DNA from 3 places in the Rhizobium sp. WYCCWR 11128 genome. Region 2 is predicted to be linked to each of the others. Evidence: riboswitches for the same ligand, from Rfam matches in the RefSeq annotation. Region 2 holds a riboswitch; each other region holds the start of a gene.
The links. Region 2 has a riboswitch for cobalamin ahead of fdhA (formaldehyde dehydrogenase, glutathione-independent). Riboswitches for the same ligand answer to the same signal wherever they lie in the genome.
Positions count from the first base shown of each region.

Region 1: it holds a riboswitch for cobalamin, as region 2 does, so the genes downstream of both, bluB (5,6-dimethylbenzimidazole synthase) here and fdhA (formaldehyde dehydrogenase, glutathione-independent) in region 2, are expected to answer to the same signal.
Region 3: it holds a riboswitch for cobalamin, as region 2 does, so the genes downstream of both, nrdH (glutaredoxin-like protein NrdH) here and fdhA (formaldehyde dehydrogenase, glutathione-independent) in region 2, are expected to answer to the same signal.

Region 1 is NZ_JACCEZ010000001.1:861,813-866,626, forward strand. Features, by position in the region: gene HX898_RS04225 (MFS transporter) at 1-1,253, opposite strand, end outside; cobalamin riboswitch at 1,742-1,930, shown strand; gene bluB (5,6-dimethylbenzimidazole synthase) at 1,972-2,658, shown strand; gene HX898_RS04235 (PhzF family phenazine biosynthesis protein) at 3,016-3,858, shown strand; partial or broken gene HX898_RS04240 (SRPBCC domain-containing protein) at 3,952-4,149, shown strand.
Region 2 is NZ_JACCEZ010000008.1:19,320-24,133, forward strand. Features, by position in the region: gene HX898_RS22775 (DMT family transporter) at 12-917, shown strand; cobalamin riboswitch at 1,079-1,279, shown strand; gene fdhA (formaldehyde dehydrogenase, glutathione-independent) at 1,498-2,688, shown strand; gene HX898_RS22785 (transporter substrate-binding domain-containing protein) at 2,820-3,623, opposite strand; gene HX898_RS22790 (EAL domain-containing protein) at 3,729-4,814, shown strand, end outside.
Region 3 is NZ_JACCEZ010000020.1:6,519-11,332, reverse strand. Features, by position in the region: gene HX898_RS32445 (heavy metal translocating P-type ATPase) at 1-1,879, shown strand, start outside; cobalamin riboswitch at 2,122-2,346, shown strand; gene nrdH (glutaredoxin-like protein NrdH) at 2,608-2,829, shown strand; gene nrdI (class Ib ribonucleoside-diphosphate reductase assembly flavoprotein NrdI) at 2,839-3,243, shown strand; gene nrdE (class 1b ribonucleoside-diphosphate reductase subunit alpha) at 3,222-4,814, shown strand, end outside.

The DNA of each region.
Region 1 (4,814 bases), on a different contig from region 2:
AAATCAGAGACCAGCAGCCTGCCGTCGTGAAAGCTGCTCGAAATTTCGAGAATGCCGCCGGCGATCGCCACACCCATCGCCATGGAGATACGCTGGGCAACGGCATTGATCGCGGTTGCCTGGCTGCTGTCGGCGTCATCGACATCGCCGAAGGCCATGGCGTTGACGCCCGAGAAAGCCATGGAGCGGAACAGGCCGCCGATCAGCAGGCAGGCCATGATCAGGAACAGCGGCGTTTCGGCGGTGAAAAGGCCGTTGATGCCGAGGAAGATCGCCGCCAGCAAAGTGGTGATTGATATGACGGTGCGGAAGCCGAAGGCATTGAAGGTGCGCGAGGCGGCGAATTTCGAGCCCATGGAGCCGAGCGCGCTGACGAAGGTGACCGAGCCCGATTGCAGCGGCGTCAGGCCGAAGCCGAGCTGCAGCATCAATGGCATCAGGAACGGCAGGGCGCCGAGCCCCATGCGGAAATTCGAAGCGCCGAGGATCGCCGCCCGGAACATCGGGTAACGGAACATCTTCGGATCGAGAAGCGGATAGGGCACGCGGCGGGCATGCAGGAGGTAGAGGAGGCCGGCAAGAATGCCGATCGCAACCGTGACGTAACCGTAGATGACGGGCACGGCCGGCAGGCTGATGACCGACACGCCGAAAACGAAGCCGGAGAAGCCGATGCCGCAAAGGAAGAATCCGGGGAAGTCCATCGGCCGCGGACTGCGTGGCTCGACGGTCGGCAGGAAACGCGTGACGAGGATGATGCCGAGCACGCCGATCGGGACGTTGATCCAGAAGATCCAATGCCAGGTGAGATAGGTGGTGAGGAAACCGCCGATCGGCGGCCCCATGATCGGGCCAATCAAAGCGGGAATGGTAAGCCAGGCCATGGCATCGACGAGTTCGTGGCGCGGCGTTCCCCGGACCAGCAGCAGGCGGCTGACCGGCGTCATCATCGAGCCGCCGGCGCCCTGGATCAGGCGCGAGACGACGAAGGCCGTGATCGAGTTGGAAAAGGCGCAGGCGATCGAGCCGATCATGAAAACAAAGATCGCCATGCGGAAGATGTTGCGCGCACCGAACCGATCGGACATCCAGCCGCTGATCGGGATGAAGATCGCCAGCGCCACGAGATAGCTGGTGACGGCGAGCTTCAGCGCGATCGGCGAGGTGCCGATATCGGCGGCGATTGCCGGCAGGCTGGTGGCGATCACGGTCGAATCCATCTGTTCCATGAACAGGGCGACCGCAAGGATCATGGGTGTGAGGCGGGGCACGGGCAACCGAGATGCTGCGATGGACTGTCACAGTCCATACGCTTTCGGTGGTGATAAGGCCATAGAAACTGTCGGTGAAGGGGCTTGCCTAGCCGCTTCAAACCGACGCGGGTGGATGACGAAACGGGATCGTACGTCTTGTTTCCTTATGTCCTCCCAAGGGTTTGATGTAGGAACTGAGGCTGCGGCTTGCGCTCTCTTCTCCCCAGCGGGGAGAAGGTGGCCCGAAGGGTCGGATGAGGGGGCTGCACGGCTGCCCTTCATCATTGCCCTTCGCTTACGCTCAGCGCATTCGCGGCTTTGCCGCTCACCCCCTCAACCGCCTGCCGGCACCTTTTCCCCGCTGGGGAGAAGAGATTCGTGGCACCGCAGCGCTCCCTTTTGCCGGCGGAAGAGAGGGACAGGCGGCACCGCGCGGCCTCCGGCTTGACTGCGACATCGGGCCCAGCTTGCCGCCGCCGCGCTTTCCTGAAATAGATGCGTCGTCAGGTGCCCGCCGATAAGGCGGGAGAATCGGGAATCCGGTGCAAGACCGGAACGTGCCCAACGCTGTAAGGCCGACGCTTGCCGCTTCATCATGCCACTGGCCTTTTGCCGGGAAGGCTGCGGCAGACGGATGACGCCGAGTCAGAAGACCGGCCTGGCAAGATAGACCGATCCGCGCGGACAGCGGGGCGGTCGCGTTGTTGGGGATTTGACGATGCGACCCTTTGATGAGGATGCCCTTTCGGCGGCGTCCGGTTTTTCCTTGGCCGAACGCGAGGCCGTCTATCACGCGATCATGACGCGGCGCGACGTTCGCAGCCAGTTCCTGCCCGATCCCTTGCCTGATGATGTTGTGCAGCGGCTGCTGACGGCCGCTCACCACGCACCATCCGTCGGCTTCATGCAGCCGTGGAATTTCATTCTGGTGAAAAGTGCCGCTGTCCGGACGCGCATCCAGGACGCGTTTGCGAGGGCCAACGAGGAGGCGGCGCTGATGTTCGAAGGCGAGCGGCGGCAGGCCTACCGATCGCTCAAGCTCGAAGGCATCGTCGAGGCGCCGCTCGGCATATGCGTGACCTGCGATCCTACCCGCAGCGGCAGCGTGGTGCTGGGGCGCACCCACAATCCGAAGATGGATTCATACTCGACCGTCTGCGCCATCCAGAATCTCTGGCTTGCGGCACGGGCGGAAGGGGTCGGCATCGGCTGGGTCAGCATTTTTCGTGAAGGCGACCTGAAAACCATTCTCGGCATACCCGAGCATATCGAAGTGGTCGCCTGGCTCTGTGCCGGTTTCGTCGACCGGCTCTATGACGAGCCGGAACTCTCCGTCAAAGGCTGGCGGCAGCGGCTACCGCTCGAGGAACTCGTCTTTCATGATGGATGGGGACTGAACACCTAGAGCAGTGCGGTGGAGCATGGCCTCAATCGCATAGTCACGCCATTGACGGTCAAGGTGAGCAAACCGATGTCGGTATCGCCGACGCGGTGCGAGGCCGAGATATCTTTGTTCCGTTATGCCGAGTTCGGCATAACGGAATTTATCCCGAGTCCGAAACTATGCCGAGCCCATTCCCTAAAGCCCGAGATTTCCGGTAATCAAGGATTAAAAGCTCGGCATAATTTGAACGCTTTGGAAGACCGGGTATGCCCGAAGCGGAAATCTTTGTCTGCATCCGTTACTCCGAAAGGCATTCTGCAGCCCCCTTGTGTATAGACATTGGCGCACGCTGTTAGCGAACGAACAGTAGGAGATGCTATGAACAGGAACCTTAAAGAGCTATCGTTTCAACAGGTTGATGTTTTTTCCTCGGAGCGAATGGGTGGAAATCCACTTGCGGTGGTAGTGGATGCGGACGATCTTGATACACCAACGATGGCCAAGTTTGCCAACTGGACCAATCTAAGCGAGACGACCTTCCTCCTAAAGCCGACGGTCCCGGATGCTGATTATCGCGTCAGAATTTTCACGCCGCATCAGGAGCTACCCTTTGCCGGACACCCGACTTTGGGTAGCTGCCACGCATGGCTGACCTTGGGCGGAAAGCCAAAGCAGCCAGTTGTTATCCAGGAATGCGAGGCGGGTTTGATCCGGATCAGAAGAGACGGCGATATCCTCTCATTTCTGGCTCCAGATTTGATCAAGACTGGACATATCGATAACGATCTAATGAAACGAGTTATGAGCGGTCTAAGTCTGTCATCTGAGATGATAGTCGATGCGAGTTGGGTAGACAACGGTCCCGGTTGGATGGCCTTGCTCCTGAAAAGCAGAGACGATGTCCTACGTGTCCGTCCGAACTACCAGAGTATTTCCGGACTAAGGGTAGGCCTGATTGCACCATGTTTGGGGGACGTCGATGGCGTGGATTTCGAGGTCCGCGCCTTCACCGCCGCTGGTTACGAAGACCCAGTCACTGGTAGCCTAAATGCGGGTTTGGCAAAATGGCTCATTTCCGCAAATCTCGCCCCGCCTTCATACATCGCTGCGCAAGGGACGGTCTTGGGCAGGTCAGGGCGGGTACATGTCCGGCTCGAATCTGAAGATATTTGGGTTGGCGGCAATGTCGTTACCTGCATAAACGGAAAAGCTATCCTCTAAGACAGTCATCGACCTGAGGCCGATGACTGCAATTGGCGCCAGAAGCAGTCATGGGCTCGACTTGAATGAGTTACCGATTTGGGCCGGTAGCCGGTCTGGACAGACGACGAGGGCGAAGAGGGCGCGGTCACGACCGTGACCTTCGAGGACCAGGGCGGGAAGACGCTGCTGAATCTCCACGAAGCCTATCCGTCCAAGGAGGCGCTTGAGGAAGCACTACAGGGCGGGGCGGCGGCATTGCCGGAGCAACTGGAACAGCTCGACGAACTGCTTTCCAGCATAGGCGAGTAGCGCGGGTCGGGAAACTCGCCTCGGGAAACGTCTGCTCTTGGGAAATGACTCCACCGGCCTTTCCGGCCGGAGCGGGGCGCTAACCGCTCAGACGCCGAGAAGCCTCAGGGGCTTTATGAGCGGCGGCCAATTGCGGTCCTCGGCCCTAGTTCGGAACGTGGCGACCATTCTCACTTCCCTAAAAGCTACGTCAGTCTCTTTAGATCGAAGGGAAGTAGTCATGGCCGGAAAGGACTTTCCATTCGCTGGGAGCAATCAGATTGTTCCGGGCGACCGATTCCATCGGTACGTGGGAAGGGGCCCGCCGATGGCTTAACTGCTGAGCGTCGTCACAGCAACCCTGCGGGGTGCAAATCAGGAAGACAGCGATCTTCGGACCTGACCTTTCATACCGCAACCTGCTCTCATTTTTGATCCTTTCACTTGGCAGCGCTTCGCGGTATAATTAGAGAGGGCTAAAATAGAAAGTGGGACGGCCGTCAAAACAGAAAACCTTCCGTCTCTGGGCCGGGGATCAACTATGGGGGTCGAAAATGCTTAGCGGCTTTAGCAGGGCCTGCGCGCTAATCCTTTTCTCAGGGAACGTCGCTTTCGCCCAATCGGATCAGATAGAGCCAAACGCTGGAATGTGGAAGACGTGGGTAATCACGTCGGGCAAAGACTTC
Region 2 (4,814 bases):
AGAATATCTGCGTGACCATTGAAAATCCGGCCAGACGCCTCGCAGGCAGCGAGCACGAGAAGGGTGTGCTTCTCATCGTTGCCGCGACACTTGCCTGGAGCGCGAGCGGCGTCTATTCGCGACTCCTGACGACCGATGTGTGGACGGCGATTGCCTGGCGATCGTTGTTCGGAGGCCTGTTCCTGCTGATCCCCTGCCTTTTCCTCGAAGGGGGCATCTCGCGGCAACAGTGGCGTTCCGTCTTCCATCCGTCAGGTCTTGCCATGATCGCATGCCAGACCTTCAGTCAGGTATGCTTCATCGGGGCGCTCTACATGACCACCGTCGCCAATGTGACGATGATCTATGCGACCGCGCCTTTCATCGCAGCGTTGCTCGGCTGGCTCATCCTCAGGGAGAGGGTCTCCAGGCGGACGCTGATTGCCGGCGGCATCTCGCTCCTCGGCGTCGCGGTCATCGTCGCCTCGTCGATCGGCGGCGGGACTGGTGTGGGCGATCTGCTGGCGCTCGGCATGACCGCGTCCTTTGCACTCGTCATCATCATTCCGCGCATCAATCCCGGCGTGCCGAGCCTGCCGCCGACCGTCGTCAGCGCCTTCCTGACGCTTGCCATCTTTGCCCCGTTCAGTTCGCCCGGCTCGCTCGATCTGCACAACTGGGTCGTTCTTGCCGCATTCGGCGCGACCAATTTCTCCCTGGCGCTGGTGCTCTTCCTTGCCGGGGCAAAGCGCATGCCGCCGGCTGAAGCGGCGCTGATCGGCACGATGGAAATCGTGCTCACGCCCTTCTGGGTCTGGCTGCTGTTTTCCGAGCAGCCCCCCATCGCCACCTTTTTCGGCGGCGCGATCATCCTCGGCGCCGTGTTCTGGCACACGGCCATCGACGTCAGCCGCAGCCGGCGACCGCATCGCGCCTAAAGCCTTTGGGCGGCGATCAAATCTTCCGGGACGATCCGGAAAACCGCCGTATTCGCGGGATCAATTATTTCCGCTGCGCAGCGCTATTGCGACTTTGCCGACTGTCGTCTTTGGGTTGCGCCCATGTCGTTTTCTTGATCGCTGTTTTCCGTCAGGCATGGTTTCTTGGTGGTGTTCAAGGCGCTATCTCGCAAACTGGCGAAATGGACCATTGGGACGCCGGCCTGACGCCGGCGCTGCCCCGCAGCGGTAGAAGAACTGAAATCCTCAAGGAAATCGCCGGATAGGCATCCGGAAAGATATCGAGACGGATCGAAAGGAGATTCTGGAGCCGGAAACCAGCTCTTGCACAGCAAATCGACGGATTGCGGACAGACGGTCACGAGCGAAACCACAGGCGAAAACCGTGGCGTTCATCCTCTTCTCCATCCAATCTGTCTGTTTTGAAAATCCGAATATCGCCCGATGCGGCGGTATCCTCGTGTTGTGGACACCGGGCTGCAGAGGAGGCAGGCCGGAGGGAAGGTTGCCATCGACTGCATCGGTTGCAGCGAGGCATTCAAACAAGTGGGAGGAATCCATGAGCAAAAATAGAGGCGTCGTCTATCTCCGTCCTGGCAAGGTCGAAGTGCGCGACATCGACGATCCGAAGCTGGAAGCGCCCGACGGCCGCCGCATCGAACACGGCGTCATCCTGAAGGTGATATCGACCAATATCTGCGGCTCCGATCAGCACATGGTCCGCGGCCGCACGACGGCGATGCCGGGCCTGGTCCTCGGTCATGAAATCACCGGCGAGATCATCGAGAAAGGCATCGACGTCGAGATGCTCGACATCGGCGATATCGTCTCGGTGCCGTTCAATGTCGCCTGCGGCCGTTGCCGCTGCTGCAAGTCCCAGGATACCGGCGTCTGCCTGACAGTAAACCCGGCCCGCGCCGGCGGCGCTTACGGCTATGTCGACATGGGCGGCTGGATCGGCGGACAGGCGCGTTACGTCACCATTCCCTATGCCGATTTCAACCTGCTGAAAATCCCGGATCGGGACAAGGCGATGGCGAAGATCCGCGATCTCACCATGCTCTCCGACATTCTGCCCACCGGCTTCCATGGCGCGGTGCGTGCGGGCGTTGGGGTCGGCTCGACCGTCTATGTCGCCGGCGCCGGCCCGGTCGGCCTTGCGGCTGCGGCTTCGGCTCGCATTCTCGGCGCTGCTGTCGTGATGATCGGCGATTTCAACAAGGACCGTCTGGCGCATGCGGCAAAGGTCGGTTTCGAACCGATCGACCTGTCGAAGAGCGACCGTCTTGGCGACATGATCGCGCAGGTCGTCGGCACCAACGAGGTGGACAGCGCCATTGATGCGGTCGGCTTCGAGGCACGCGGCCACTCGGGCGGGGAACAGCCGGCGATCGTGCTCAATCAGATGATGGAGATTACCCGAGCCGCGGGTTCGATCGGCATTCCCGGCCTCTATGTCACCGAGGATCCGGGCGCCGTCGACAACGCCGCCAAACACGGCAATCTTTCGCTCCGCTTCGGCCTCGGATGGGCCAAGGCACAGTCCTTCCACACCGGCCAGACTCCGGTGATCAAATACAATCGTCAACTCATGCAGGCGATCCTCCACGACCGACTGCCAATTGCCGATATCGTCAACGCCAAAGTCATCCCGCTCGACGATGCCGCCAATGGATATGAAAGCTTCGACCAGGGAGCGGCGACGAAATATGTCCTCGATCCGCACGGAGACGTGGCGAAAGCCGCATAGCGATGCGACCTAGAGCAATTCCAGCAAAAGTGCGCAGCAGTTTTGCGTCCGGGATTGCGTAAGACAGGACTTGATAGGGATGGCCGGGCGAAAACCCGGCCATCCCGTATTCTCGAAAATTGACCGGCGAACTACTGGATGCTGAACGGGAAATATTTTGCGTTGATCATATCGTAGGTTCCGTCCGCCTTGATGCTCTTCAGCGCTTCGTTCAGGCGCGTCAGACGCTCCTTGTCATCCAGGCGCAGCGCGATACCGGCACCCTCACCGAAATATGTGACGTCGACCAGATCCGGCCCTTTGAACTCGCAGCAGCTTCCTGCCTTGGTGTTGGCAATCCAGTCGTAGATGGCGAGTTTATCCTCGAGGATAATGTCGACGCTCCCATCTGCCAGGCCCTTGTACAATTCCGGCGAAGACCGAAAAACCGTCCTTTTCATTTCTGGATAGAGATGGTTGGCATAGGATTCCTGCGCCGTCGACGATGTCACCCCAAGAATTTTGTCGCTGAGGGCGGCGGGGCTGACATCGCTGATTGACGAATCCTTCCGGGCGATGAACACCGACGGGCTGTTGTAGTATTTTTCAGTGAAGGCAACCTTTTGACGCCGCTCGAGGCTCATCGACATGGATGAGATGATCGCGTCGTATTTGTCGGCAACGAGATCGGGGATGATGTCGTCCCACTTCTCGATGATAAATTGGCATTCGAACTTGCCAACCTCGCAGAGAGCATTGGCAATATCGATGTCGAAGCCCTGAAGCTTGTTATTTGCATCGAGATAGTTGAAGGGCGGAAACGCACCTTCGACGGCAATTCTCATCGGCGTGCGATCTTGCGCAGCCACCTCGAGCGGCGAGGCCGCCAAAAAGATACCGATCCCGCCCGCCATCAGCGCTCCGCGCACTATAGTCTGAATGGATATGCGCAACATCGTCGGGAGCTCCTTAGGGCATAGTCGATCTCGCGCCATAGTGGCTCACAGCTTTTAATTCTACGTGAACGCTTCTTTGTTAGCGTCGACGAATGCGCCCGCGTCGTGGTGTTCAGGGGTCTACGCTTGCACATCGTTCTTCCTTCCAGCTCCAACACGTTTCAGCAATCCTGGATCGCTTCGGGAAGAATTCTGTTTCTTATTGCCGTTAGCGGGCTTGGAGCGATCGGACTTGTCGTGCTTTCGGCGCTCTGGGCAGGAACCGAGAGCGACGCTGCAGCCCTTGATCGACAGCGCCAGCTTGTGAATGCCCGCCTGCGCGAACAGGTCGATCAAGTCGCGCATGTTATCGGCCAGTTCGGCAATGGTTACCTCGCACGTGTCTATCCTGCCGCCCTGCCGACCGAAGGCTCCTCCAGCCTCGATGCCGTTTTGACGGCGGCAGCCGGGAGTGCGATCAGCCAGACGGCGATGTCTGCGTTCGGCTACGATCAGGCCTTTGTCGTCGACGAAAAGGCTCAACTGCTCATGCTGGCGGACGCCCAAACGGAGAAGCGGTACCGCTGGATGAAGCCTCTCTTTTTGCCTCTCCTTAAGGATGCCCGCTTTGGCGTCAGGCGAAGCACGGCTTTGAACGAACGAACGCCATCCTCAATGGAAGCCCGCCTTGCCAACGCCGCGCGTTCCAACCGTGCTCTGGCCAATCTGATGCGGTTGGAGGGCCGGCCGACCATCGTGGGCGTCGTCGCCATTAACGAGACTGGCGGGGGACAGCAGCAGCCGATGCGGCAATTCTTGATCGTCGTGCGCTTTATCGATGGTGCGGCGCTGGACGAATTGAGCCGGGAGCAGGGCCTCAACGGCGCGCGCTTCGCGCGCACGGCCGATGCAGACGAAAACGAGGTTGCGTTCCAGATCGACGCCACGGCAAACGGCGAACCGATCGGCTTCATCGTATGGCGGCCCGATCTTCCAGGTTCGAGGGTGATCGGCCGATTGATGCCGGCGCTTTCGATTGCCGCCTTGGTGATCGCGATCCTGTTCTCGGTCTTGCTGGTGCGCCTGCGAAGCAGTCTCGGCGAGCTGAAGAGAAGCGAGCTGCATGCAAGGCAGCTTGCCTTGCATGATGTGCTGACCGATCTTCCCAACCGCGCTTTGTTCGCGATGAGGTTCGACGAGTGCCTTGCCGAG
Region 3 (4,814 bases), on a different contig from region 2:
CGACCATGCGCCAATGGCCGGTCCATGGTGGCAAAGCAGGAAGGGCCGGCTGACCATCCTTTCGGGGGCGGCACTCGTTGCCGCCTATGCCGTCGGCCATCTCGTGCCGGCGATTGCATCCTATGCCTTCATCGTCGCCATGCTGATCGGGCTGGTGCCGATCGCTCGGCGCGCCATCATGGCCGCCTTCTCAGGCACACCGTTTTCGATCGAGATGCTGATGACGATCGCCGCCGTCGGCGCCGTCATCATCAATGCCGGCGAAGAGGCGGCAACTGTCGTGTTTCTGTTCCTCGTCGGCGAGCTGCTGGAAGGGGTGGCAGCGGGCAAGGCGCGGGAAAGCATCCAGTCGCTGACGGGTCTGGTGCCGAAGAACGCGCTGCTCGAAGACAATGGCCAGACACGGGAGGTGGCGGCGGAAAGCCTTTCGGTCGGTGCCATCATCATGGTTCGTCCTGGCGATCGGATCTCGGCGGACGGCATTATCATTTCAGGCGAGAGCGCGATCGATGAGGCGCCGGTGACGGGCGAGAGCACGCCGGTACGCAAGGGCATCGATGCCGTCGTTTTTGCCGGCACGGTCAATGGCGATGCGGTGCTCAGGGTTCGCGTCACGGCGGCTGCCGCCGACAATACCATCGCCCGCGTCGTCAAGCTGGTGGAGGAAGCTCAGGAATCGAAGGCGCCGACCGAACGCTTCATCGATCGGTTCTCGCGCTATTACACGCCCGGCGTCGTCGTGGTCGCAGCGCTGGTCGCGGTCGTTCCGCCGCTGCTGTTGGCAGGGCCGTGGGGCGAATGGGTCTATAAGGGCCTTGCGATCCTTTTGATCGGCTGCCCCTGCGCGCTCGTCATCTCGACGCCGGCGGCGATCGCCGCCTCGCTTTCATCCGGTGCGCGGCGCGGACTGCTGATGAAGGGTGGCGCGGTGCTGGAAACGCTCGGCAAGGTGACGATGGTCGCCTTCGACAAGACCGGCACGCTGACAGAAGGCAAGCCTCAGGTGACCGACATCATTTCCTTTGGCCTGAGCGAGGCGCAGGTGCTGTCACGCGCGGCGGTGCTGGAGCAGGGTTCCAGCCATCCGCTGGCGCTGGCGATCCTCAACCGTGCCAAGGCGGACGGCGTTCCCGTGCCGCCGGCCTTCGAGCTGGAAGCGCTGCCGGGCAAGGGTGTCAGCGGCAAAGTCGGCGGTGAGACGCTGGATCTGCTGTCGCCGCCTGCCGCCCGCGAGCGGGGGACGCTCGGCGCGGAACAGGATGCACGCATCACGGCGCTGAACGACGAGGGCAAAAGCGTGTCGGTGCTGCTCGTCAATGGTATCGCGGCCGGCCTGATCGCCATGCGCGACGAGCCGCGTGAGGATGCCGAGGCCGGGCTCGCTGCCCTCAAATCAGCAGGCGTCAAGGCGATGATGTTGACGGGCGACAACAAGCGGACGGCAGCAGCCGTTGCCGGCATGCTCGGCATCGACTGGCGCGGCGAGATGATGCCGGAGGACAAGCAGCGGGTCGTCGTCGAATTGAAGCGCCAGGGTTTCATCGTCGCCAAGGTCGGTGACGGCATCAACGATGCTCCGGCGCTGGCCGCGGCCGATATCGGCATCGCCATGGGCGGCGGCACCGATGTGGCGTTGGAGACGGCGGATGCCGCCGTGCTGCACGGACGCGTCGGCGATGTGGCGCGAATGATCGAACTTTCCAAACGCACAATGCGCAACATCCTGCAGAATATCACCATCGCGCTCGGGCTGAAGGCGGTGTTCCTGGTGACGACGATCGCCGGCATCACCGGGCTCTGGCCGGCGATCCTCGCCGATACCGGCGCCACCGTGCTGGTGACGATCAACGCGCTGCGGCTGCTTCGGATAAAGATATAAACATTCCTGACTTCATCCCTCCGGCGCTCGTCGCCGGCGGGATCTCCCGTCAACGATGCGGGCCCGATCTCGAATCGAAAATCGCTTGACCGGCCATAAATAGGCTTTCCTCCTCGGGACTTTCTCCACAGCCTGCTTTCTTTAAGCTTTGGTTAGCCATGTTTTTCACAGGAACATAGCGATTTCAAACCTGTCGTAACGCAATGCACAAACCATCCGTTGACGCGAATTTGGATTGGCGTACTATATCTAGTGTTCGAGGTTCCATCGATTCGTAAGGATCGATGGCTAAGACGGGAATTCGGTGCGCTTCGCCATTATGGCGCGGCAATGCCGGAGCTGCCCCCGCAACTGTAAGCGGCGAGCAACTGTCCGATTTCAGGTCACTGGAGCATGATGCTCCGGGAAGGCTGGGCAGGAGCTTTGACCCGTGAGCCAGGAGACCTGCCTCGAACGAAACGTCCACGGGCGGGGTGTCCGGAAGGTCGCGTTGCATGGCTCGGGTGATATCCGCATCGCGTTTCGCAGGCCGAACCTCCGCATGAGCCACTTCGGGGTGAAGTCATGTCAGTATCTCAGTTCAGGCCGCCACCCGCTCGAGGTAGAGGGCGGAGTACGCCCAGCGGCTAAACAGCCGCATAGCTCAAATCATCAGAGAATTTTTCGACGGATATCGACAGATTTCCGATCGATGTCCTGCGCCCAATCGCGTCGTCACGAGGAATATCATGACCATTACCGTCTACAGCAAGCCTGCCTGCGTTCAGTGCACTGCCACCTACCGCGCCCTCGACCGGTTGGGTGTTGATTATGACATCGTCGATATCTCGCAGGATGCCGAAGCGCTCGATCGCGTCCGCAGCCTCGGCTACATGCAGGCGCCTGTCGTCATCGCCGGCGAGCAGCATTGGGCCGGCTTCCGTCCCGACATGATCAGCGCACTTTCCTGAGGAAAGGCGATGGGTCTGATCGTCTATTATTCCAGCCGATCCGAGAATACCCATCGGTTCGTCGCCAAGCTCGGACTGCGCGCGGCGCGCATTCCGCCAGGCGGCGCAGACGCGTTCCATATCCGCGAACCCTTCGTGCTGATCGTGCCGACCTATAGCGGCGACGGCGGCAAGGGCGCCGTTCCCAAGCAGGTGATCCGTTTCCTCAACGATGCGGAAAACCGAGGACACCTCCGCGGCGTGATCGCCGCGGGCAACAGCAATTTCGGCGAGACATACGGGCTCGCCGGCGACGTGGTCTCGCAGAAATGCCGGGTGCCGTACCTCTACAGGTTCGAGCTGCTGGGCACGGAAGACGACGTCGCCAACGTCAAACACGGAATGGAACGGTTTTGGACACGGGAACACCTCTGACGCGGGATGCGGGCGCAAAACCGCATAACACTTTTGCTCATCCCGCCGGCGAACGCCCTTTGAAAGCGGCGGAAACGCTCGACTATCATGCGCTGAACGCGATGCTGAACCTCTATGACGATGAGGGGCGGATCCAGCTCGACAAGGATCGAATGGCTGCCAAGCAATATTTCCTGCAGCATGTGAACCAGAACACGGTGTTCTTCCACAATCTGAGGGAAAAGCTCGATTACCTCGTGACCGAGGGCTATTACGAGCAGGAGGTTCTCGACCAGTATTCCTTCAATTTCGTGCGGGATCTGTTCGACCAGGCCTATGCCAAGAAATTCCGTTTCCCGACCTTCCTCGGCGCCTTCAAATACTACACCAGCTATACGCTGAAGACTTTCGACGGAAAGCGCTATCTCGAGCGCTACGAAGACCGCATCTGCATGGTGGCTCTGGCCTTGGCACGCGGCGACGAGGCCCTTGCCCGCGACATGGTCGAGGAGATCATTTCCGGCCGCTTCCAGCCGGCGACGCCGACCTTCCTCAATGCCGGCAAGAAGCAGCGCGGCGAACTGGTTTCCTGCTTCCTGCTCCGCGTCGAGGACAATATGGAATCGATCGGCCGGTCGATCAATTCGGCGCTGCAATTGTCGAAGCGCGGCGGCGGCGTGGCGCTGTCGCTGACGAATATCCGCGAGGCGGGCGCGCCGATCAAGCATATCGAGAACCAGTCCTCGGGCATCATCCCTGTCATGAAGTTGCTCGAAGACAGTTTCTCCTATGCCAACCAGCTCGGCGCGCGGCAGGGAGCAGGGGCCGTCTATCTCAACGCCCATCACCCCGATGTCATGCGCTTCCTCGACACCAAGCGCGAAAATGCCGACGAGAAGATCCGCATCAAGACGCTGTCGCTCGGCGTCGTCGTTCCCGATATCACCTTCGAGCTCGCCAAGAACAACGAGGATATGTATCTGTTCTCGCCCTATGACGTGGAGCGCGTCTATGGCGTGCCCTTCACCGAGATTTCGGTGACCGAAAAGTACCGCGAGATGGCGGATGATGCCCGCATCTCCAAGAAGAAGATCAAGGCGCGCGAATTCTTCCAGGTGCTTGCCGAAATCCAGTTCGAGAGCGGCTACCCCTACATCATGTTCGAGGACACGGTGAACCGGGCGAACCCGATCGCCGGGCGTATTTCGATGAGCAATCTATGCTCGGAAATCCTGCAGGTGAGCGAGGCGAGCGAATATAATGACGACCTTTCCTACAAACATCTCGGCAAGGATATTTCCTGCAATCTCGGCTCGCTGAATATCGCGGCGGCAATGGATTCGGCCGATTTCGGCAGGACGATCGAGACCTCGATCCGGGCGCTGACGGCCGTTTCCGACATGAGTCACATTTCCTCGGTTCCCTCGATCGAGAAGGGCAATGACGAGAGCCATGCAATCGGCCTCGGCCAGATGAACCTGCACGGTTACCTCGCCCGCGAACGCATCTTCTACGGCTCCGAGGAAGGCGTCGATTTCACCAATATCTATTTTTATACGGTGACCTATCACGCAATCCGCGCCTCGAACCTA